DNA from 3 places in the Pantoea dispersa genome. Region 2 is predicted to be linked to each of the others. Evidence: predicted binding sites of a transcription regulator. Region 2 holds the regulator's gene; each other region holds the start of a gene.
What was found. The regulator PurR, encoded in region 2, represses purine synthesis genes. The targets are predictions, from matches to a motif close to CANGCAAACGTTTGCNTG.
Positions count from the first base shown of each region.

Region 1: the regulator PurR is predicted to act here: its motif matches at 5,904-5,921, upstream of K7H94_RS16575 (nucleoside-specific channel-forming protein Tsx).
Region 3: the regulator PurR is predicted to act here: its motif matches at 2,790-2,807, upstream of K7H94_RS18680 (NCS2 family permease).

Region 1 covers NZ_CP082346.1:3,530,195-3,538,083, reverse strand. Annotated here, with positions in the region: gene abgT (p-aminobenzoyl-glutamate transporter) at 1-295, opposite strand, end outside; gene K7H94_RS16595 (M20 family metallopeptidase) at 480-1,919, opposite strand; gene K7H94_RS16590 (amidohydrolase) at 1,916-3,229, opposite strand; gene K7H94_RS16585 (LysR family transcriptional regulator) at 3,343-4,242, shown strand; gene yjdN (VOC family metalloprotein YjdN) at 4,314-4,751, shown strand; gene K7H94_RS16575 (nucleoside-specific channel-forming protein Tsx) at 4,797-5,663, opposite strand; gene K7H94_RS16570 (sensor histidine kinase) at 5,995-7,353, opposite strand; gene K7H94_RS16565 (response regulator) at 7,350-7,889, opposite strand, start outside.
Region 2 covers NZ_CP082346.1:2,233,508-2,241,396, forward strand. Annotated here, with positions in the region: gene nemA (alkene reductase) at 1-475, shown strand, start outside; gene gloA (lactoylglutathione lyase) at 577-984, shown strand; gene rnt (ribonuclease T) at 1,093-1,761, shown strand; gene K7H94_RS10320 (Grx4 family monothiol glutaredoxin) at 1,815-2,147, opposite strand; gene K7H94_RS10325 (C40 family peptidase) at 2,514-3,305, shown strand; gene cydH (cytochrome bd-I oxidase subunit CydH) at 3,362-3,451, opposite strand; gene purR (HTH-type transcriptional repressor PurR) at 3,725-4,750, shown strand; gene punR (DNA-binding transcriptional activator PunR) at 4,747-5,658, opposite strand; gene punC (purine nucleoside transporter PunC) at 5,768-6,970, shown strand; gene cfa (cyclopropane fatty acyl phospholipid synthase) at 7,281-7,889, shown strand, end outside.
Region 3 covers NZ_CP082346.1:4,002,543-4,010,431, forward strand. Annotated here, with positions in the region: gene phoU (phosphate signaling complex protein PhoU) at 1-556, shown strand, start outside; gene K7H94_RS18670 (MFS transporter) at 676-1,914, shown strand; gene yieH (6-phosphogluconate phosphatase) at 2,062-2,724, opposite strand; gene K7H94_RS18680 (NCS2 family permease) at 2,876-4,189, shown strand; gene K7H94_RS18685 (4'-phosphopantetheinyl transferase family protein) at 4,217-4,981, opposite strand; gene K7H94_RS18690 (flavin reductase family protein) at 5,275-5,784, shown strand; gene K7H94_RS18695 (malonic semialdehyde reductase) at 5,826-6,416, opposite strand; gene mnmE (tRNA uridine-5-carboxymethylaminomethyl(34) synthesis GTPase MnmE) at 6,643-7,889, opposite strand, start outside.

The sequences.
Region 1 (7,889 bases), 1.3 Mb from region 2:
CCCCGATCACCAGCGCCAGAATGGAGCCCAGTGGGGTGAAACCGCTGAAGTTTTTGATGATGTTGGGCAGGATCCACTGAATGCCCGCCACGCTGAGCAGGTTATTGACCCGCACCAGTTCGCCATTGGCCGGATTTTTAACGGCCACATCGAGGCTGCTGAGAAGCGCGGTGGCGATCATCAGCACCACGATCAGGTAGACAAACAGTAAGAACGGGTTGGGCACTTTGTTGCCGACCCGCTCAATCCAGCTGAACAGCTTGCCGGGGCTGCGATTTTCGGTCATCACTTCCATCGGTAGATCCTCGTCATGTTGTATTTGCATGCCCGGAGGGGCTGTTATTTTTTATTTTTTTATTTACTGCTTCCGCATGTGTTGCGGAGTGACCTTTCACACCAGCCTGTAGCGGCGCAATTTATTGCGCGTCTTGTTAAACCCGCGCGATTAATCGCGCCGCTACGGGCCAGTGCGCTTCGCTTTATAAGGTCGATGGCTGCACGCCGGCCGGAATCGGGCACACGTACGGCTGTTCGCGGCGCACGCGGTCAAACTCTTCACGACAACGCGCCAGCGAGGCATCATCGTGCAACAGCGTCAGCGCGGTAGCGGCCAGCACTTTGGCGGCAAGGCACATCCCTTTGTGGGCAATCGGCGTGCGGCCCTGCGCCACCAGTTGCCAGGTGTGCAGCGGCGTGCCGAAGGCAAAGCAGGGGGCAAAACACTGCGCCGTCGGCGTTACCCAGCTCACATCCCCAACGTCGGTTGAGCCGTACAGCAGCTCGCGCGTGACCGCATACGGCGCTACCTCATCCATCAGTACTTTATCCCCCAGCGCCTCAGCCCAGGCGATGCCCGCTTCGCCGCCGGTGCGCGCCGCATTCAGTCGCGCGTTACGCAGATCGTCTTTGCTCAGCGTGGCGCGGATCGCTGCCGCAAACGCCTGTTCCTGCGCGCTGTAGTGCGGCAGACCGAAATGGTGCAAATTACGTTCCATCACCGCTTCCAGCGCGCGGTTGGGCACATAGTTGGAGCAGGCTTTATCAAAACGTACCGTCATCTGCGTATCGGTCATCAGCGCCGCGCCTTTGGCGATGTTGATCACGCGCTGGTAGATATCCTGGGCCTGGTCAAGCTGCGGCGCGCGAATCAGGTACAGCACTTCGGCATCGGCCTGCACCACGTTGGGCGATACGCCGCCGGTTTGGGTGACCGCATAGTGCAGGCGCGCCTCCTGCACGATGTGCTCGCGCAGGAAATTTGCGCCGGTATTCATCAGCGTCACCGCGTCCAGCGCGCTGCGCCCGAGATGCGGCGAGTTAGCGGCATGCGCTGCCACGCCTTTGAAGTGAAACGCCGCCTGAATATTGGCGAGGGTGCTGAGGTTGAACATGCCGCTGAAGCCTTCCGGGTGCCAGGTCACGGCAGCATCGACATCATCAAACAGCCCCTCGCGCACCATAAAGGTTTTACCCGAGCCGCCCTCCTCGCCAGGGCAGCCGTAAAAGCGCAGCGTGCCGCGTCCGCCCTGTTCTGCCCACCAGGCTTTGATGGCGAAAGCGGCGGCCAGGCCGGCGGTACCGAGCAGGTTGTGGCCGCAGCCGTGACCGTTGCCGTTTTCCACCAGCGGCTCAGGCGTGGCGCAGCCCGCCTGCTGGCTCAGACCGGCCAACGCATCAAACTCGCCGAGGATGGCGATCACCGGCTGGCCGTGGCCGATTGAGGCGATAAACGCGGTGTCGAGACCGCCAACGCCGCGCTCGACCTCAAACCCCTCCTGCGCCAGCGCATCGGCCAGCAGCGCAGACGATTGCGTCTCTTCGAAACGGGTTTCCGGTACGTCCCAGATCGCATCGCTGAGGGCACTGAAACGCGCCTGATGCTGGTCGATGTAGCGATCGATGAAGTCGTGTGCGCTCATCGGGCACCGCCGAACTGCGTCTGATTAAGCGCCAGCGTAGCCAGCATCTGCACGGCAGTAGCCATCACCGCTTCATCAAAGTCGAACCGCGCATTGTGATGGCCCGCCGCCAGCTCGCAGCCGAAGATGACGTAAGACGCCTGGCCGCCGCGCTGCTGCACGCGCTCCATCATATAGGTGGCATCTTCGGAACCGGCCGCCTGCTGTTTGCTGTCTATCACCGAACTGAACAGGCCAGTCGCCTCGGCCTGCTGATGGATAAAACTGACCCACGCCGGGCTCGGCGTGCAGCTGCGTGCACCGCCCATCAGCGTGACCTCGTGCTCAACGCCGTACATCGCCGCGGCACCGTCAATCACGCGCAGCGCCTGCTGATAGATATCGTCGTTGACCTGATTACTCGCGCCGCGCGTTTCCACCTTCATCAGCGCAACATCCGGCACTACGTTGCGTCCGCTGCCGGCCTGTAAGACACCAACGTTAACGCGCGCCACGCCGCCGCTGTGCTGCGGCAGAGTGTGCAGCGCCAGCGTGGCCTGCGCCGCCGCCAGCAACGCGTTGCGTCCCTCTTCCGGTTTGCCACCGGCATGCGCGCCGACCCCGGTAAAACGCACGTCCAGTTTGGTCGTGGCGAGAAAGCTGTCGCTGCCGCAGACGATCTCGCCGGGCGGCACGCCGGTGCCAAGGTGAATGGCGGTGAACAGATCGACATCATCAAGCACGCCCGCGGCCACCATGGCTTTGGCACCGCGTACGCCTTCTTCCGCCGGCTGAAAAATGAGTTTTATGCGACCGCTAAGCTGGTGCTTCATCGCCATCAGCACGCCCGCCAGCGCCAGACCTATGGTGGTGTGACCATCGTGGCCGCAGGCGTGCATCATGCCGGGATTGCACGAGGCGAAGCCTTCGCGCGTCGGCAGGTGATCGGCGGCGGCGCTTTCCGTCTGGTCGAGCGCGTCCATATCAACACGAAAGCCCATCACCGGACCGGGACGTCCGGTGTCCAGCGTTGCCACCACGCCGCAGAAACCGCCGGAGAAGTGGGGCAGCCACTGTGGCAGCGCGCCCTGCCGCAGCGCCCGCGCTTCCTGCTGCGCCAGCACTTCAGCAGACGGCAGACCCATGCGCGCATCGGCATCAATCACCTCACGGCCCAGCTGCAGCTGATAACCAAGACGATGCAGCTCTTCCGCCACCAGCGTGGCGGTGCGGAACTCCAGCCAGCCGGATTCAGCATACTGGTGCAGGTCGCGGCGCCATGTCTGCATCTGCGGTATCCGCGCGTTGACGAGGTCGGAAAGGGTGTTCATCGGCTGTTCCTTAGTGTTGGTTTTTTATGCATTCAACCGAATCTACACAATGGTATTAGGGTGCATAAGATGCGAATATCTTGTGACCGATAGACAATGGTTATCACCTGATCATGGCGGCCAATCTCAAACTTCATCAGCTGCGCGCCTTTGTTGACGTGGCGCGCCAGGGCAGTATTCGCGCCGCCAGCCGGCTGTCGGGCCTGTCACAGCCGGCATTAACCAAAGCGATTCAGGAACTGGAGCTGGCGCTGGGCGCGCGCCTGTTCGAGCGTCGTCAGCAGGGCGTGATGCTGACCGATGTCGGTGAAACCTTTTTTCGTCATGCCTGTCTGGTGCTGGAGGAACTGCGCGTGGCGCAGGAGGATATCCAGCAGCGGCTCGGTCTGGCCGGTGGCAAAGTGAATATTGGAGTGGGCGGCAGCATTGCGCGTACCGTGATGCCGCAGGTGATAACCCAGTTTCATCGTGAGTATCCACTGGTGAAAGTGCGTATCGTTGAGGGTCAGCTGGTGTCGATGGTGCATGAACTGCGTCAGGGCGCGCTGGATTTCACCATCAATACCTACGACCGGCATCACTTCGATCAGGAGCTGATTTTCGAGCGTCTGATGCAGCGCGAGTATCAGGTGGTGATGCGTAAAGGGCATCCGATGGCGCATGCGCGCTCGCTGGCCGAGTTGCAACACTGCGACTGGACCATGCCGACGCCGCAGGGCAGTTATTACCGACTGCTGCATGACCTGTTCGGTGAGCGCGGCATGGCACCCAAAATCGCGGTGACCTGCGAGACCTTTATGGCCTGCACCAGCCTGGTGGCAAAGAGTGATTTTGTCAGCATCATTGCGCGCGACGTGATTGAAGACCCTACGCACGGCGGGCAGCTGATCGCGCTGGATCTCGACGATCCGCTGCCGAAAGCCACCTTCTATCTGATTCAGCGTAAAGACACTGCGCTGACGCCGATGAGCGCTTACATGGCGCAGCTGTTCCGCCGCTACTGCCAGCCGTGACGGGTGAAAAACTGCATCGTCTACACTTTAGGTGTACGACACGCGTTAACGCACTCTCAACGGAGGTTACGATGCAGGTGAGTCCTTATTTATTTCTCTACGGCCGCTGTGAAGAAGCCATTGCCTTCTATCTGGAGGCCACCGGCGGCGAAATTCTGCAAAAAATGACGTTTGGCGATATGCCGGAGCAGGGCGAGCAGGTGGGCGATCAGTCGGCGCCGCCGCTGCCGCCGGAAAAGATTATGCATGCGCATCTGCGCATTGGTCAGGGCGAGCTGATGCTGAGTGATGGCAATACCGCCCAGCCACCGGCGTCCGAACATGCCGGTTATGCGGTGAGCCTGGCCACGCCAGATGAAGCGGAGGGTAAAGCCTGGTTTGATAAGCTCTCTGCGGGCGGCAAAGTGACCACTGAATGGCAGAAAACCTTCTGGTCGAACGGCTTCGGGATGTTTATCGATAAGTTTGGCATCCCATGGCGCATCAACGTGGTGAAGCCACAGGCGTAACAGACTGGCGTGGCCGCGATGGTGAGCGGCCACGCCGGAAGCGGTTTAGAAGTTGTAACCCACCACCAGGTAGTAACCCCAGCCGGTTGATTTCACTTCAAACGGACCGTTGCCGAAGTTCAGCTCCTGGCCATCAGCCCACTGGCCGCCGTTGTGGAAGTAACGCGCCACGGTAGAGACATGCCAGTGATCGTAGTTCAGCGACAGAATGTGGCTGGAGGCAATTGAGTTGCTGGTGCGCGAGCGGTCAGACTTGTCACGCAGATCGGAGCCCCAGTCAAAGTTGGTGAAGCCGATATAGCTCAGCTTGCCGCCCCACAGGTCAGTGATCGGCACAAAGTATTTCACCTTGAAGCGATAACCATCCCAGCTGTTTTCGTTCGCCGCGCCGTAGTTTTCCCACTGATATTTCGCGTACACGTTCAGTGACAGGCCGATATCGCTATGGGTATCAATGTCAGTACCCAGACCCATATACCAGGTGTTCTGACGGCTGTCGCTGTTGCGACCCATGTCGTAGATGTAGTTGTTAGCGAAGTACCACTCTTTGAACGGTCCGAACGCCAGGCTGGTGCCGGTCAGCTTATCAATGGAGAAGCGTGGCTCAATTTCCATGAACATCGGCGAACCGTGGTCAAAAATACCGTTGGCATTGCTATTACCCACGCCAAAGAAGTTGGTCAGGTCAAGGTAGCCGTAGAAATCAAACCAGTCCTTTTTAGTAAAGGCTTCGTATTCGAGATACACATCATTGTTGAACTGAGGTCCGAAGCGGGTGTGATAACTGCCTACCACGTTCACGCTCTGATGCCACCAGTCAGAAAGGTACTGCGGATCGCTTTCCGCCGCCTGTGCGGCGCCGGTCCAGCTACTGGCCAGTAAGGCCCCTGCTATCAACGTTTTAAATTTCATTATTTTTTAACCACTTGCTCGTGATCGCCGCGCAAATGCTGCGATCGGGTGAAATCGATCCCAGGGGATGGGCAGTGTGCTGTTGTCGCCGGTCTGACGCGCCGGATTTTCAGGCCCGCGTAATGTGCCTGTAACAGAGCGATAGAAAATAGATTTTGATCACGTTTGTCAAAAAGTGTTGCATTTCGATTCAGTAAATATGTGAACTTGATCACATAAAGGTCGTGTAACGAACGGAACCCCGCAACCGTTTACGTTGTCGGGATACGCAGAGAACTGGCAGGAGAAGAAAATAGCCGGCGCGGATTAACGCGCCGGAGGAGGAAAGACGTCAGGGAAGGGTAACGCGCACCTGCAGGCCACACACTTCACCCTGCGGGTTAAGGCAATTCGACAGCGCCACCTGCATCTGATGCTTCTGCGCCACGCTGCGCACGATCGATAATCCTAAGCCGCTGCCCTGCGCCTGGACATCCGGCGAGCGGGTAAAGCGATCAAAGGCGCGCTCGATAAACGACTCCGGCATGCCGGGGCCGTTGTCGACAATATCCACTACCGTATGATGACCGACGCGATGCAGCAGCACATCCACCAGGCTGCCTTCCGGCGTGTGCAGCATGGCGTTGCCGATCAGGTTATCGAACAGGCTGCGCAGATCGGAGCGGCTGGCGTGCAGACGATAGTGCGCGGTGCCGTTGAAGCCGATATCAATGCCGCGCTTGTCCGCCACCACCATCAGTTGCTCAATGCTCTCCTTCAGCAGGTCATCAAGCTCAATGGTCTCGACGCTGGCGACCACGGACTGATCCTCCTGGCGTGAGATATTCAGCAACTGCGTCACCAGATGGCGCGTGCGCGTGACGCCCGCTTCCAGCTGATCAAACTGGCGGCTGGCTTCGCCCGGCAGGATGTGCTGACGCAGGTTCTCCAGCTGTAACGTGACGGCGGTGACCGGCGTGCGCAGTTCATGCGCGGCATCCTCAAGGAACTGGCGCTGTGACGACCAGGCCGCGCGTAGTTTATCCAGTAGCGAGTTATAGGCATCGACCAGCGGCAGCACTTCGTCCGGCAGACCGTCCGGCGACACGCTGTGCGGATGCAGGGTTTCCTGCGCCGCAATCTGGCGCGACGCTACGCGCAGATCGCGCGTAATGGCCCGTACCACCAGCCAGATCACCAGCAGCGACAGCGGCATCATCAGGATGAGCGGAATGATGGCGGAAAGTACGCGTTTCACCATCAGGCTCTTCATGTAGCCGACGTTGTGCAGCACCTGAATATTGCCGATCTCGCTGCCCAGCTCGCCGGGACGGGTGTAAACGCGCCACTGGCAGTCATCGCCGCAGTCGCCAACTTTTAAATCTGACCAGCCTTTTTTGCTCTGCAGGGGCGCATGCAGCGCCGGCCAGGAACTGGCGCGCAGGTGATTATTGGTGTCCCAGAGCTGAACGATATAGGTACTTTTCAGTTTCTCCTGCTGCATCACCATTGGCATCAGTGCCGGCATGCGCTGGCTGCTTGACCAGGCATCGGCAATTTTGGCGAGCTGGTCGTCCTTCATGGTGCCCATCATGTCGCCATAGCAGTGGTAGAAATACCAGGTGACACCGCCGATCATCGCCAGATGCAGCAGCACCAGCGTGGCCAGCAGTTTGTTGCGCAGCGACCGCATAAACGTAAAGGATCTCATATTGCCGGCACCCGCCAGCCCAGACCGCGTACGTTGCGAATCACTTCGTTATCGAGTTTGCGCCGCATGCCGTGAATCAGCACGTCCACGGCGTTGCTGGTGACCTCTTCGCCCCAGCCGTAGATGCGGTTTTCTAACTGCTCACGCGACAGGATCGCCCCCGGGCGTTCCAGCAGCGCATAGAGCAGGGCGTATTCACGTGCGGTTAGCTGCTCGCGCTGGCCTTTGTACAGCACTTCACGCGTCATCATATCGAGCTGCACGTCGCCGTTGCCCAGCAGGGAGTCCGCCGCACCGTGGCGGCGTCGGGTGATGGCTCGCATACGCGCCAGAACCTCTTGCAGATCAAAGGGTTTGAGTAAGTAGTCATCGGCGCCACTGTCCAGGCCCTGGATGCGCTGCTGCACGGTATCACGCGCGGTCAGCACCAGCACCGGCGTCATGTCACCGCGCGTGCGCGCACGGCGCAGCACATTGATGCCATCTTCACGCGGTAAACCGAGATCGAGCAGGACGCAGGTGTAACCGCCTTCCTG
Region 2 (7,889 bases):
TGAGAAGCGCGGCCGTTTCGCGCTGGAAGTGGTCGATGCGGCAATTGCTAACTGGTCAGCCGATCGCATCGGTATCCGCATCTCGCCAATCGGCGCCTTCCAGAATCTGGAAAACGGTCCGGATGAAGAAGAAGCGGCACTGTGGTATATCAGCGAACTGGGCAAGCGCGGCCTCGCCTACCTGCACCTGTCTGAGCCAGACTGGGCGGGCGGTAAGCCTTACACCGATGAGTTCCGCCAGAAAGTGCGTGCCGCCTTCCCGGGCGTGATTATCGGTGCCGGTGCCTACACCGTGGAAAAAGCGGACGATCTGATTGCGCGTGGCCTGATTGACGCGGTGGCCTTTGGCCGTGACTTCATCGCCAACCCGGACCTGGTAGCGCGCCTGCAGCAGGATGCACCGCTTAACTCGCAGCGTCCGGAGAGCTTCTACGGCGGCGGCGCGGAAGGTTACACCGACTACCCGACACTGTAAGTCAAACGCGGCCGCAGCGGATGTGCGGTCGCGTGCTTTCTTCAGGGCATTCCCTCGCTATACTAAGCGGGTTCCCTGATGACTTTTAAAAAGAGGATGTTATGCGTTTACTTCACACTATGTTACGCGTTGGCGATCTGCAGCGCTCCATCGATTTTTACACCCGCGTGCTGGGCATGCGCGTGCTGCGTCAGAGCGAAAACACCGAATACAAATACACCCTGGCTTTCGTGGGTTACACCGAAGAGAGCGAAGGTGCGGTCATTGAGCTGACCTACAACTGGGGCGTGGATAAATACGACCTCGGCAATGCCTACGGCCACATCGCGCTGGGCGTGGATGATGTCGCGGCGACCTGCGACCGCATCCGTCAGGCGGGCGGTAACGTCACGCGTGAAGCCGGCCCGGTCAAAGGCGGCAGCACCATCATCGCTTTCGTGGAAGATCCGGACGGCTACAAAATCGAGCTGATCGAAAACAAACACGCCGGTCACGGCCTCGGCAACTAATGCCGTTAGTCAGCCTGCTAATTTGCGGGCTGACTTCCCTCTCCTGCTGCACCCTGCGCCGATTTTTGCCATAATGCGCGCTGCCCCATTTCCTGCAATGAGATCCTGATGTCTGAATCGAACGCCTTAAACGCTCTCCATCAACGCTTCCGTGGTTTTTATCCTGTGGTGATTGACGTTGAAACCGCCGGTTTTAATGCGCAAACCGATGCGCTGCTGGAAATCGCCGCCACCACGTTAAAAATGGATGAGGATGGCTGGCTGCACCGCGATGAAACCCTGCATTTCCACGTGGAGCCGTTCGAAGGGGCGATTCTCAATCCCGAAGCGCTGGCGTTTACCGGCATCGACCCCAGCAATCCGCTGCGCGGCGCGGTGAGTGAATATGAGGCGCTGCACGCCATTTTCAAAATGGTGCGCAAAGGTACCAAAGACAGTGGCTGTAACCGGGCGATTATCGTGGCGCACAATGCCACCTTTGATCATAATTTTCTGATGGCGGCAGCAGAGCGCACCGGCATGAAGCGTAACCCGTTCCACCCGTTCGCCACCTTTGACACCGCCGCGCTGAGCGGGCTGGTGCTGGGACAAACGGTGCTGGCGAAGGCCTGTAAAGCGGCGGGAATAGATTTTGACAGCACTCAGGCGCACTCGGCACTGTACGATACCGAACAGACCGCCACGCTGTTTTGCGAACTGGTGAATCGCTGGAAACGCCTCGGCGGCTGGCCGCTGGCGGTGAGTGAAGAGCCGGCCGAAGACGATGCCTCAGCCTGAGGCCCGTCAGACCGCAGCCAAAAAAAAGGCCGACACTGCTGTCGGCCTTTTTCTTATTCTGCTTCTTTGTGCTTCTCAGCGGTCTCTTTGATCAGCGGTTGCAGTTCGCCGCGCTGGAACATCTCAACGATGATGTCACAGCCGCCGACCAGCTCGCCATCCACCCACAGCTGCGGGAAAGTTGGCCAGTTGGCGTATTTAGGTAACTCAGCGCGGATATCCGGATTTTGCAGAATGTCTACGTACGCAAAGCGCTCCCCACAGGCAGACAGCGCCTGTACCGCCTGCGCAGAGAAACCGCAGCTTGGCAGTTTCGGCGAACCTTTCATGTACAGCAGGATCGGGTTTTCTGCGATCTGGCGCTGAATTTTTTCAACAGTACTCATTTTTGCCTTCCTTAATCCTTCACTTCGTGTTTGTTTATTGTAGCGACTTCGCCCCGCGACTGAAAACGGGATTTTGCCTTAGCCGGCGCATATCGCCATGTTTGTTAAGTTCGCGCGCCACGAATAACATTTTCATATCATCAATAAGCATTAATCAATTAATAATTAGCAATAATTCCGCTGGGTTAAACAGCTGAAATCGCTCATTTTTGCCCCACTTTCAGTACCGTGACAGATTAATGGAAAAAGACCTTACCTTTTGCAAAAAAAGTGGATTAGAATTGCCCCGGTGCTGATCGTCGATCAGATTTTTCTAACTTTACCGCGGTCTGGCTTCCTGCCGACGGCTTAACCTGTAACCGGACTATGCGTTTACTGATTACGCTTTTCATACTGGCTTTTGCCCAACTGTTCTTTAATGTGGCGGCGGCTTCTCCGCATGCGCCGGTTAATGCCAGTTTGCAGAAAGCGGAGAAAAAGAACGCGCGTGAAGATGAGCGTCGCAAACGACGCCCGGTGAAAACCACCAGCAAAAAGTCACGCCTGACGTCGGTACAGAAGTTCAGGCTGAAAAAACAGCAGAAAAGCGAAACGGTACTTCAGCACACCACCCAGCGCAAATCCTCACTTAAGCTCAGTGCGAAAAAATATGGTCATCAGCGGCTGGCGAAAAAATCGCGTGACGTTGCCGTTGATGATGAAGTGCAGCAGCTGAGCGGCATTAAAATGAGCAAAGCCCACCGCCTGCGCTATCAAAAAGCACGTGAAACCGCGATGACGAAACTGATGGGCCAGCTGGGTAAACCGTATCAGTGGGGAGGCACCTCACCGCACACCGGTTTCGACTGCAGTGGTTTAGTGTGGTACGCCTACAAAGATCTGGTGAAGTTTAAATTTCCCCGTACCGCTAATGAGATGTATCACCTGCGCGACGCCGCGCCGATCAAGCGCGAGATGCTGGAGAAAGGCGATCTGGTGTTCTTCCGCATCAACAACCGCGGCACCGCCGACCATGTCGGGGTTTATCTGGGCAATGGTAAATTCATTCAGTCTCCGCGCACCGGGAAGGATATCCAGATTAGCGCGCTGGGCGAGGATTACTGGCAGAAGCATTACGTTGGCGCACGCCGTATGATGACGCCGAAAACCGTGCGCTAATCTCAGTGTTGCGCAACAAAAAAGCCGGTGGCTGTTCAGCAGCACCGGCTTTTTTATTAATGCAGAATGGCGGTAAAGCTAAAGGCAATAATCATCAGCAGAGCAGCGGCGGTGGTGGTCAATGCCAGTTTTAAATCGGTACTCATCACAACTCCTTAGTCACACAGTTTGCATGGTTAAATAATTTTCGCACAGTGATGGGCAAAAATCTCGTGTTATCCGCCCCGGCTTGCTAGAATCGCCGCCTTTCGTTGCGCAACAGATTTAGCGCATGCTGCATTGACAGCCTGCTGAAGGATGTTTCCCTGCCCGATTAAGCAGATTAGCCCTGATATTCAGGGCGCAAAACCATTAGCAGACGCAAACGTTTAACAATATACTTATCAGTAAGTTGCGATAAGCCCAGGAGTACCATTTTCATGGCAACCATTAAAGATGTGGCGAAACGCGCCGGGGTCTCAACCACCACGGTTTCGCATGTCATCAACAAAACGCGTTTCGTCGCGGAAGAGACGCGTAACGCCGTATGGGAAGCGATTAAAGCGCTGCACTATTCACCGAGCGCGGTGGCCCGCAGCCTAAAGGTGAATCACACCAAGACGCTGGGCCTGCTGGCGACCTCCAGCGAAGCGCCCTACTTCGCCGAAATTATTGAAGCCGTGGAGAATCACTGCTTTGAGCGTGGTTACACGCTGATTCTCGGCAACGCGCATAACGATCTGCAAAAACAGCGTGCCTATTTGTCAATGATGGCGCAAAAGCGCGTCGATGGCCTGCTGGTCATGTGCTCCGAATATCCCGACGATCTGCTGCAGATGCTGGAAGAGAACCGCAATATCCCGATGGTGGTCATGGACTGGGGCGAATCGCGCGGAGACTTTACCGATACCGTGCAGGACAATGCGTTCCACGGCGGTTACCTCGCCGGGCGATACCTGATTGAGCGCGGCCATCGCGATATCGGTGCTATCCCTGGCCAGATGGAGCGCAACACCGGTGGCGGTCGTCATGCGGGTTTTCTGCAGGCGATGCAGGAAGCGGGCATCAGCGTCCGTCCCGAGTGGATTGTGCAGGGTGACTTCGAACCGGAGTCAGGTTATCAGGCAATGCAGCAGATCCTGAACCAGAAACAGCGCCCGACGGCGGTATTCTGCGGCGGCGATATCATGGCGATGGGCGCGATTTGCGCGGCCGACGAGATGGGACTGCGCGTGCCGCAGGATATTTCGGTAATTGGCTATGACAATGTGCGCAACGCGCGCTACTTCACCCCGGCGCTGACAACCGTGCACCAGCCGAAAGCCCAGCTGGGGGAAAAGGCACTGGAGATGCTGCTGGACCGCATCACCAGCAAACGCGAAGAACCGCAGACCATTGAAGTGCAGCCCACGCTGATTGAGCGCCGCTCCGTGGCCGATGGCCCGTTCCGCGATTACCGCCGTTAAGCCGCCTTCTCGCTGAGCCACTCGTGGTTCAGCGTCTCCGCATCGCCCAGATATTCCAGCAACCACGCCAGCGCCGGTGACGCGCGCTGCTCAGACCAGCTGACGCAACACGGGCTGTCCGGAAACGGCTGCGGCAACGCCAGCTCCACCAGCGCGCCGCTGTCCAGCAGCGGGCGCGCCAGGTGGCCCGGCACCATGCCCACGCACAATCCGGCCTGCAGGCAATCCAGCCCGGTTTCCCACTCCGGCACCACCAGCCGCCGCTGGTTATCCAGCGTCCACGTCATGCGGCGCGGCAGCGCGCGCGACGTATCTTCCAGCACCAGCGACGGCCAGGCGCGCAGGGTTTCGTCGTCCAGCTGCGGACTGTGAGCCAGCGCATGCTGCGGACTCACCACGCAGCGCCAGTTGAGCGCGCCCATATCCTGAAAGGCGAAGCGGCCGCCGACCGGAATAGCCTGGGTGGCACCAATCGCCACATCGACACGACCATCAGCCAGTGCGTCCCACACGCCGTTAAATACTTCGTAGCTGATGATCAGCTCCATATCGGGGAAATGACGGTAAAAATCCTTTACCAGCTGGCGGGTGCGCTGCGGTTTGACGATGCAATCTACCGCGATACTGAGCTGACCGCGCCAGCCGTTGGCCAGCTGCTGACACTGACGGCGCGTGGCCAGCATTTTTTTGATAACAGAACGCCCTTCACGCACAAAATGCTCGCCTGCTGCCGTCAGCACCACTTCGCGATGCTGCCGCTCAAACAGCGGTACCGCCAGCCAGCCTTCCAGCTGGCGCACGGTATAGCTGATGGCAGAGGGCACGCGGTGCAACTCCTGCGCCGCCGCGCTAAAACTGCCGGTGCGCGCTACCGCGTCCACCACCTCAAGTGCATATTCCGACCACATAGTTTTCCCATCAAAAATTTTAACAGCACCCTGCAAATATTAGCGTTTCACAAAGCCCGCTGCACCCTTTTACACTCCCCGCCGTTCAACCTGCCGAATGAGAAAAACCATGCTGTCATCCAAAGGATTTCTGCCTTACCTTGCCGTGCTGAGCATGCTCGGCTTTCTGGCCACCGATATGTATTTACCCGCCTTCGGCGCCATGCAGCGCGACTTTGCTTCCGCACCGGGCACCATCAGCGCCAGCCTGAGCCTGTTTCTGGGCGGCTTTGCCTGTGCGCAGGTGCTGTGGGGCGTGCTGTCGGACCGCTTCGGCCGCAAGCCGATTTTACTGGCTGGCCTGAGCGTGTTTGCGCTGAGCTGTCTCGCCATGCTGTGGGTGACTAACGTCTGGCTGATGCTGGCGCTGCGCTTTGTGCAGGCGGTAGGCGTGTGCGCCGCAGCGGTGAGCTGGCAGGCGCTGGTGGTTGATCGCTATCCGCAGGCCAAAGCCAACAAAGTGTTTGCCACGATTATGCCGCTGGTGGCGCTGTCGCCGGCGCTGGCACCGCTGCTCGGTGCCTGGCTGATGGCCCATTTTCACTGGCGCGCCATCTTCCTCGCGCTCACGCTGGTGACGCTGGTGCTGCTGTTCGGCACGCTGAAGCTGACCAGCGCGCCGCGTGCGCGCCACGACAGCGCGCCACAGCCGGGCTGGCTGACGCTGCTGGCGACGCGTGTTTACAGCGGTAACGTACTGATTTATGCCGCCTGCTCCGCCAGTTTCTTCGCCTGGCTGACCGGCTCGCCGTTTATCCTCGCCGCCGCGGGTCTGAGCCCGGCGGACATTGGCCTGAGCTATATTCCGCAGACCATCGCCTTCCTGCTGGGCGGATTTGGCTGTCGCGCACTGCTGAATCGCTTTCAGGGTGCGCAGCTGCTGCCGTGGTTGCTGATGATTTACAGCCTGAGCATTCTGGGCCTGTTTGCGGTGGCGCTGATGACTACGCCGCCGCTGGTGGCTCTGCTGCTGCCGTTCTGCGGCATGGCGCTGGCCAATGGCGCGATTTACCCGATTGTGGTGTCCACCGCCCTCGCCCCGTTCCCGCAGGCCACCGGCAAAGCGGCCGGCCTGCAGAATCTGCTGCAGCTGGGCTTATGCTTCCTCGCCAGCCTTATTGTATCCGCCGGTCTGCAGCAGGCGCTGTTACATACCACGCTGGTCATGGTGGCGACAGTGATCCTCGCGTGGGCCGGTTTCCTGTGGCAGCGCAGCGCCAGCGCACAAAGTGATATTGCTCACGCTTCCCGTCCCTGCGAAGATAATTGCTAAGGCAACGATTATCGTTAGCAAACTAACGATAAGCCATTGAATACTGACCTGCGTGAGCATATACTCAGTAGGTCAGCATTTCTGCAACAAATCAATAACATAATGAGCGTATTTTTTAGCGACACTGTCGCTGGGATGGCGTCTGCACGATATTCACCTCCGGAGTTGTGGCAGACATTTCTATTCAGATTCATACCTCTGTAATACGTCGGCTATCTGGCGCACGGATTTTCCGTGAGTTCTCTCACAGGCCTGAGGAATTTGACTATTCTTTTTCTCAGGTTCAAATCGGAAAGGTGATGGAGAAGCTATGAGTTCATCGTGTATAGAAGAAGTGAGCCTTGAAGAAAACCAATGGTTTCGTATCGCCCATGAATTACTGGAGCGGGCGGACATTCACATCAACGGCACACGCCCCTGGGATATTCAGGTCAGACATGCGGATTTTTTCAAACGGGTCCTGCAGGAGGGATCGCTGGGCCTCGGTGAAAGCTACATGGACGGCTGGTGGGAGTGTGAACGTCTGGATATGTTCTTCCACCGCGTGCTGAAACATCATCTGGATAAGCAGTTACCGCACCATTTTAAAGATACGCTGCGCATTGCCGCGGCGCGCCTCACCAATCTGCAGTCAAAGAAACGCGCCTGGATTGTTGGTAAAGAGCACTACGATCTTGGCAACGACCTGTTTTCACTGATGCTCGATCCGTTTATGCAGTACTCCTGCGGCTACTGGAAAAGCGCGGAAACGCTGGAGCAGGCACAGCAGGACAAGCTGGATATGATCTGCCGCAAGCTGCAGCTTGAGCCGGGCATGACGCTGCTGGATATCGGCTGCGGCTGGGGCGGACTGGCGGAATTCGCCGCGCGTCATTACGGGGTGAAAGTGCATGGCGTGACTATCTCTGCCGAGCAGCAG
Region 3 (7,889 bases), 1.8 Mb from region 2:
GGTCAACATGATGGAAGTGGAGATCGATGAAGCCTGTGTGCGCATCATCGCCAAGCGTCAGCCTACCGCCAGCGACCTGCGTCTGGTGATGGCGATCATCAAAACCATTTCGGAGCTGGAACGCATCGGCGACGTGGCGGAGAAGATCAGCCGTACCGCGCTGGAGAAGTTCGGTCAGCAGCATCTGCCGCTGCTGGTGAGCCTCGAGTCGCTCGGGCATCACACCGTGCAGATGCTGCACGATGTGCTGGATGCCTTCGCGCGCATGGATCTCAACGAAGCCATTAAGATCTACCGCGAAGACAAAAAGGTGGATAAAGAGTACGAAGGCATTGTGCGCCAGCTGATGACCTACATGATGGAAGATCCGCGCACCATTCCCAGCGTGCTCACCGCGCTGTTCTGCGCGCGCGCCATCGAGCGCATCGGTGACCGCTGCCAGAACATCTGTGAAATTATCTTCTATTTCGTGAAAGGTCAGGATTTCCGTCACGTGGGCGGTGACAAGCTGGATGAACTGCTGTCGGGCGACGACGGCAGCAATAAACCCTCCTGATTGACGTGATGACTGCCTGTTAGCGCTGAGGCTGACAGGCAGTGCGCTTGATTTCTGCCTGTTCTCAACCTGCCGCTCTCTTTATACTTGGCGCACATTTTTCTGCCAGGTGCTGTTTTATGTCCTCTGCAAATAACAACAAAACCGCCGTTACGCCGGCGAAAGCGATGGTGGCTGCCGTCAGCGGCTATGCCATGGATGGATTTGATCTGCTGATTCTGGGATTTATGCTGCCGGCGATCAGCGTGTCGCTGGCGCTGGATGCGTCGCAGGCCGGTTCGCTGGTGACCTGGACGCTGATCGGCGCGGTGGTCGGCGGCATTGTGTTTGGTCATCTGAGCGATCGCTATGGCCGCATCCGCATTCTGACCGTGACGATCCTGATGTTCTCACTGTTCACCGGGCTGTGCGCCGTGGCGCAGGGCTACTGGGATCTGCTGGCGTATCGTACGCTGGCCGGCATGGGACTGGGCGGTGAGTTTGGCATCGGCATGGCGCTGATTGCCGAAGCCTGGCCGAAGGAGAAGCGTAACCGCGCCTCGGCGTGGGTCGGTATCGGCTGGCAGCTCGGCGTATTGCTGGCGGCCTTTATCACGCCGCCGCTGCTAAGCGTGATTGGCTGGCGCGGTATGTTCCTGGTTGGCCTGCTGCCGGCGCTGGTGTCGTTTGTGATTCGCCGCAGCATGGGCGAGCCGGAAGCCTTCACCCGCCATGTGGAAAAAACCCCGCAGCTCTCCTTTTCCGCGCGCATTAAACTGCTGTTTGCCGATCGCGCCACCAGCAAAGCCAGCCTCGGCATTCTGATTCTTTGTTCAGTGCAGAATTTTGGCTATTACGGCCTGATGATCTGGATGCCAAGCTATCTCTCTTCCAGCTTCGGCTTCAGCCTGACCAAATCCGGCTTGTGGACGGCCGTTACGGTGGTGGGCATGACGTTCGGCATCTGGCTGTTCGGCGTGCTGGCGGACCGCTTTGCGCGCTGGAAGATTTTCCTGCTGTACCAGTTTGGTGCCGTGGCGATGGTGGTGGTTTACGCCCAGCTGCGTGACCCGACGGTGATGCTGTTTACCGGTGCTATCATGGGGATGTTTGTTAACGGCATGATTGGCGGCTACGGCGCGCTGATCTCGGACACGTTCCCACCGCAGGCGCGCGCCACCGCGCAGAACGTGCTGTTCAACCTCGGCCGCGGCGTCGGCGGTTTCGGCCCGCTGGTGATCGGCATGCTGGCCACGCATATTTCTTTCACCGCTGCGATTACGCTGCTGGCGCTGATTTATCTGCTGGATATCGTCGCCACGCTGTTCCTGCTGCCAAAAAACCAGGGCAATGAGGATTCGCTGGGCGCGATTGGGTGATTTTTTCCCCTCACCCTAACCCTCTCCCGCAAACGGGAGAGGGAGTCGTCTGGTGTGGTATGTAGGTGGGCACTTTTGTTCAACCCCGCTCGATCAGCCCCTTCTCCCGCTGGCGGGAGAAGGCTGGGATGAGGGGGCTGCGCGCACTTACCTGACCAAATCCCAGCCACGTGCACGCCACAGCGCTGGCAGCTGCGCCATATCGTCAAAACGCGTCACCAGCGGGTGATCAATCACCGGATTGTGTGCATCGGCACAGTAGTAAAACACCGGTATGCCAGCGGCGATGCCAGCCCGCGCGCCAGCCTCTGAATCATCCACCAGAATGCACTTTTCAATCGGCACCTGCATCTGTTCCGCCGCGTGATACATCAGCTCCGGATCCGGCTTCCAGTGATTAATGTCATAGCCGCTGTACAGGCGTCCGCTCAGATACGGCAGCATGCCGGTCAGCCCCAGCGAATGCTCCATCTTCTTCACCGTACCGTTCGACACCACGCACATCGGCACCTTCACGCGCTCCACCAGCGCTCTGGCGCCGGCAATCGGCTGCAGATCAAGATCAAACAGGCGCGCCACTTCCGCGCGGTAGGCACTCTCCACCTCAGCCAGCGGCAGCGTCACCTGATGCTGTGCCGTCACATCGCGGATGATGTCGTAAAGCTTCACCCCTTTGTACTGTTCAAACATCTGCTGTAGCGAGAGTTCGATACCGTAACGGGCAAAGGTGTTGACGTAGGACTGCGTGCAGATCACTTCGCTGTCGACCAGCGTGCCGTCGCAATCAAAAAAGATACATTCAACTGACATCGCGCCTCATCCTTTTAGTAAACAATAAGCTGTCACTCTAGCGCACTCAGCGCAGAAAGCGACCCCAGGCAACCGGTTGCGAAAAATCAGTGTTTTGCGGCGCTAAAGTCTATAGGATACGCGGCGATAAATTTTTCATCGGAACAGCGAAATGAACGAGCAGGGCCTTTTGCAGCGTATTTTCAGGCTGCAGGAACACGGAACCACCGCACGCACCGAAGTGATTGCCGGTTTCACTACTTTCCTGACGATGGTGTACATCGTCTTCGTTAACCCGCAGATTCTTGGTGCCGCAGGCATGGACACCCAGGCGGTGTTTGTCACCACCTGCCTGATTGCTGCGTTCGGCAGCATCCTGATGGGGCTGGTGGCCAATCTGCCGGTGGCGCTGGCACCGGCCATGGGCCTCAACGCCTTCTTTGCCTTTGTGGTGGTAGGTGCGATGGGCTACTCGTGGCAGGTTGGCATGGGCGCGATCTTCTGGGGCGCGCTGGGGCTGCTGATCCTGACGCTGCTGCGCGTACGCTACTGGATGATCGCCAATATTCCGCTCAGCCTGCGCGTGGGCATCACCGCCGGTATCGGTCTGTTCATCGCCATGATGGGGCTGAAAAACGCCGGCATTATTGTGCCCAACGCGGACACCATCGTGACCGTCGGCAACCTGGCCTCGCACAACGTGCTGCTTGGTGCGCTCGGCTTCTTTATCATTGCGATTCTGGCGTCGCGCAACATCCACGCGGCGGTGCTGGTCTCTATCGTCGTGACCACCGCGATCGGTCTGCTGCTGGGCGACGTGAAGTTTACCGGGCTGTTCGCCGCGCCGCCGGCCATCACCTCGGTGGTCGGCCAGGTCGATATCAAAGGCGCGTTCAACGTGAGCATGGCGGGCGTGATCTTCGCCTTCATGCTGGTCAATCTGTTTGACTCATCCGGTACGCTGATTGGCGTAACCGATAAAGCGGGCCTGACCGATGAGAAAGGTACTTTTCCGCGCATGAAACAGGCGCTGTTCGTGGATAGCATCAGCTCCGTCACCGGTTCGCTGATCGGCACCTCTTCGGTGACGGCGTACATCGAAAGCTCATCCGGCGTGGCGATTGGTGGCCGTACCGGCCTGATGGCGGTAGTGACCGGCATCCTGTTCCTGCTGGTGATGTTCCTGTCGCCGCTGGCTGCCATGGTGCCCGCCTATGCGGCGGCTGGCGCGCTGATTTATGTCGGCGTACTGATGACGGCTTCGCTGGCGCGCGTGCGCTGGGACGATCTCACCGAAGCGGTGCCGGCGTTTGTCACGGCGGCGATGATGCCGTTCAGCTTCTCGATCACCGAAGGTATTGCGCTCGGTTTTATCTCTTACTGCGTGATGAAACTCGGCACCGGACGCTGGCGTGAAATCAGCCCGTGCGTGGTGGTGGTGGCGCTGCTATTTGTGCTGAAAATCGCTTTTATCGACGCGCACTAAACGCAACAGGCCGCGGGTGTGGCCTGGTTATCCGGGATGCCTGACTTCCGGCTGGCTGGCGACACGCTCGCCGGGCAGGCTGGTGAGGCGCAGGGTGCGCGGCCCGATGTTGGGTTTGCTCATCTCCACATCGCGCAGCGACTGCCACTGCTGCTGCGCATCAATCTCCCACAGCCGTAAACGTTCAGTGCCGGGCGACAGCGCGCAGGACCACACCAGCGTCGGCTCGGCATCACACACCGCCTGAATATCGGGATAGACGCTGGATCGCAGCCGACCCGCAGCCGGATGCAGCCGCAGCGCATCAATACCGCTGTTGGCTTCGCCGGTCAGTTTGAGGATGCTCTGGCGTAGCGTCCAGATCTGCGTCACCGCTTCCATAAAATCCTGCTGTGCGTTAATCCACGCCTTTTCACCCGATGACAGCCCCTGCGTGAGGGCATCCTGTGCCTGACGGCTATGCGCCCGAACGATTTCCATATCCAGGCCAGCGCGCCCGCCTTCTTCCGCCAGCAGCACGCCGACCATATTACCGGCATAGGAGATACTGAAGTCAGGCAAATTAGGATCGGCAAAGCAGGGACGACCGCTGCTGCTGGCGATCAACGGTGGCAGGTCACGAATACCATAGACGCGCAGCATCAGCTGGGCCAGCAGCGCGCGTGCGGCAAGAAAGCGGCCGCGGCGCTTATCAGGCAGGTGCCCGGCGCTGGTCATCACATCCTGTGGAACCCGCATGGTCTCTGGGGTGAGGGGCGGGCTAACCACCCAACGAACAAAATGACTAGCCATCTGTCGCTCCGTGAAAATGGTCGGATAATCATCAGGGCTATTGTAAGAATTTTCTCATGGGTTTGCATCCGGCTTACGCTGGATAGCCAGTAAATTCAGATAAGGACGAGGCGAATCTCATTGCCATGAGCTGCAATTGAATATGAGGCTTTTGCACATTGGTGTCGGATGGGGTGCCGAAGCGGCGGATGTGGTGTAGGATTTGGACAGGAAAGAGCTGCACAATGAAGTGCTTAAATTATTCACCTATCTGCCAATCGTGCGCATCGCAAACCATGCACGTCGGAGTTGTTATGTCTGTTACCTCTCTTGCTCGCCAGGAATCGATCTCGCTGGATGAATTTCGTCACGGCATGCGCCGTCTCACTGCCGGTGTCTCGCTGGTGACCACCTCATCCAGCGGAGAAAAGTTCGGGCTGATCGCCACCTCGGTCAGCTCGCTGGCAGCGGAACCGCCCAGCCTGCTGGTCTGCGTTAACCGCAGCGCATCAAGCCATGATGCCATTCTGCAGGCGGGCTACTTTGCCGTGAACGTTCTGCGCGAGCAGCACGATGACCTGTGCGCGCAGTTCAGCTCGCCGACGCGCCGCGCTGAGCGTTTCCAGAGCGGTGAATGGCAAACCCTGAATACGGGCGCGCCCGTGCTGGCTGATGCGCTGGTGAGCTTCGATTGTCAGCTGGAAAAAACGGTGGAGTGGAATACCCACAGCGTGCTGCTGGCGCGTATCGTGGGTATTGCGCTGCCGGGCGAAGCGACAGCGCCGATGGTCTACTTCAACAGCGGTTTTCACTCGCTGGGCTAAGTCATGGCGCAGCGCGTCGTGCGGCTGCGCGGCTTAACCTATCAGGCAAATTTGCTGGCTTCGTCAAAGCTCAGACGCGGCAGGCGCGGATGCAGTTTGCTGGCTTCGCCATAGCCGAGGTTGATCAGCAAGTTGACCTGCCAGTTATTTTCGCTGAAGAACGCGGCGTTAACTTTAGCCGGATCAAAACCGGACATCGGGCCGGCATCGAGTCCCAGTGAGCGGGCCGCCAGAATCAGATAGCCCGCCTGCAGGCTGCTGTTACGAAACGCGGTCTCTTTGGCCAAATCCGGGCTGCTGGTAAACCAGCTGCGTGCATCGCCATGCGGGAACAATTTTGGCAGTGCTTCATAAAAGGTCGGATCCCACGCCACAATCACCGTCACCGGTGCCGCCATGGTTTTATCCACATTGCCTGAGGAGAGCGCCGGTTTCAGCTTCTCTTTACCTTCCTGAGACGTCACGAACACAAAGCGGCCCGGCGAGCAGTTGGCTGAGGTTGGCCCCAGCGCCGTCAGCGCATAGAGCTGCTTCAGCACCTCCTGCGAAATCGGTTTATCCTGCCAGTAGCTATGGGTGCGGGCTTCAGTAAACAGCGCGTTCAGCGCCACGCTGTCGAGCGGTGTACTCATGTTTCTCTCCTGTTCAGGCAACAACCTGCGCCTGATTTTTAGCATGAATAATGGATGTGGCCGCTGCGTTTACGCGGCGACCCTCAACCGTTATACGATAAAGGCGAGGGCGCGCCAAATAACAAAGATGTATGTTGGTAGCGATCCCGGTGCGCCTGAATGCGCACCCTGCAGCATCGCATGAATCCTCTGTAGGGGCGCCATTTATGGCGACCTGTGACGGCGACTATTTACCAATACAAAAGCTGGAAAAAATCCGGCCCAGCAGATCGTCGGAGGTGAACTCGCCGGTGATTTCACTCAGCGCCTGCTGCGCCAGCCGCAGCTCTTCGGCCAGCAGTTCGCCCGCCCAGGCTCCCAGCAGCTGATCTTTGCCCTGCTGTAAGTGAGTGGCTGCTAACTCCAGCGCCTGCAGATGGCGGCGACGCGCGAGGAAGCCGCCTTCCATATTGCCGGCGAAGCCCATGCTCTGTTTCAGGTGCTCGCGCAGCGTATCGACTCCAGCACCGGTGCGCGCCGACAGGCGAATAAGTGAGTGGTCATTTACTTCTGTCAGGCCCAGCGTTTCACCGGTCATGTCCGCTTTATTACGTACCACGGTAATCGGCAACGCGGCTGGTAAGCGCGCCACGAAATCAGGCCAGATGGCGGCGGCTTCAGTGGCGTCAGTGGTGGTGCCATCCACCATGAACAGGACGCGATCCGCCTGCTCAATCTCCTGCCAGGCGCGTTCAATGCCGATACGTTCCACTTCGTCGCTGGCTTCACGCAAACCGGCGGTATCGATGATGTGCAGCGGCATGCCGTCGATGTGGATGTGCTCGCGCAGCACGTCACGCGTGGTGCCGGCGATATCCGTGACGATCGCTGCTTCGCGTCCGGCCAGTGCGTTGAGCAGGCTCGATTTCCCGGCGTTGGGACGACCGGCAATCACCACTTTCATCCCTTCACGCAGCAGGCTGCCCTGACGCGCTTCGGCGCGCACGCCGTTGAGATCGCCGATCACCGCATTCAGCTGCGCTTCGATTTTGCCGTCGGAAAGGAAGTCGATCTCCTCATCCGGAAAATCAATCGCCGCTTCCACATAGATGCGCAGGTGAGTAAGTGCTTCCACTAACGCATTAACGCGCAGTGAAAAGGCACCCTGCAGCGAGTTGACGGCGGAGCGGGCGGCCTGCTCGGAGCTGGCATCAATCAGATCGGCAATCGCTTCAGCCTGCGCCAGGTCGAGCTTGTCATTCAGAAAGGCGCGTTCCGAGAACTCGCCCGGCTGCGCAATGCGCACACCCGGCAGCGCCACGATGCGCTTCAGCAGCAGATCGAGAATCACCGGGCCGCCGTGGCCCTGCAACTCCAGCACATCTTCGCCGGTAAAGGAGTTCGGACCCGGGAACCACAGCGCGATGCCCTGATCCAGCACGCTGCCATCAGCATCGTTAAAGGGCAGATAGTCGGCGTAGCGCGGCTTCGGCA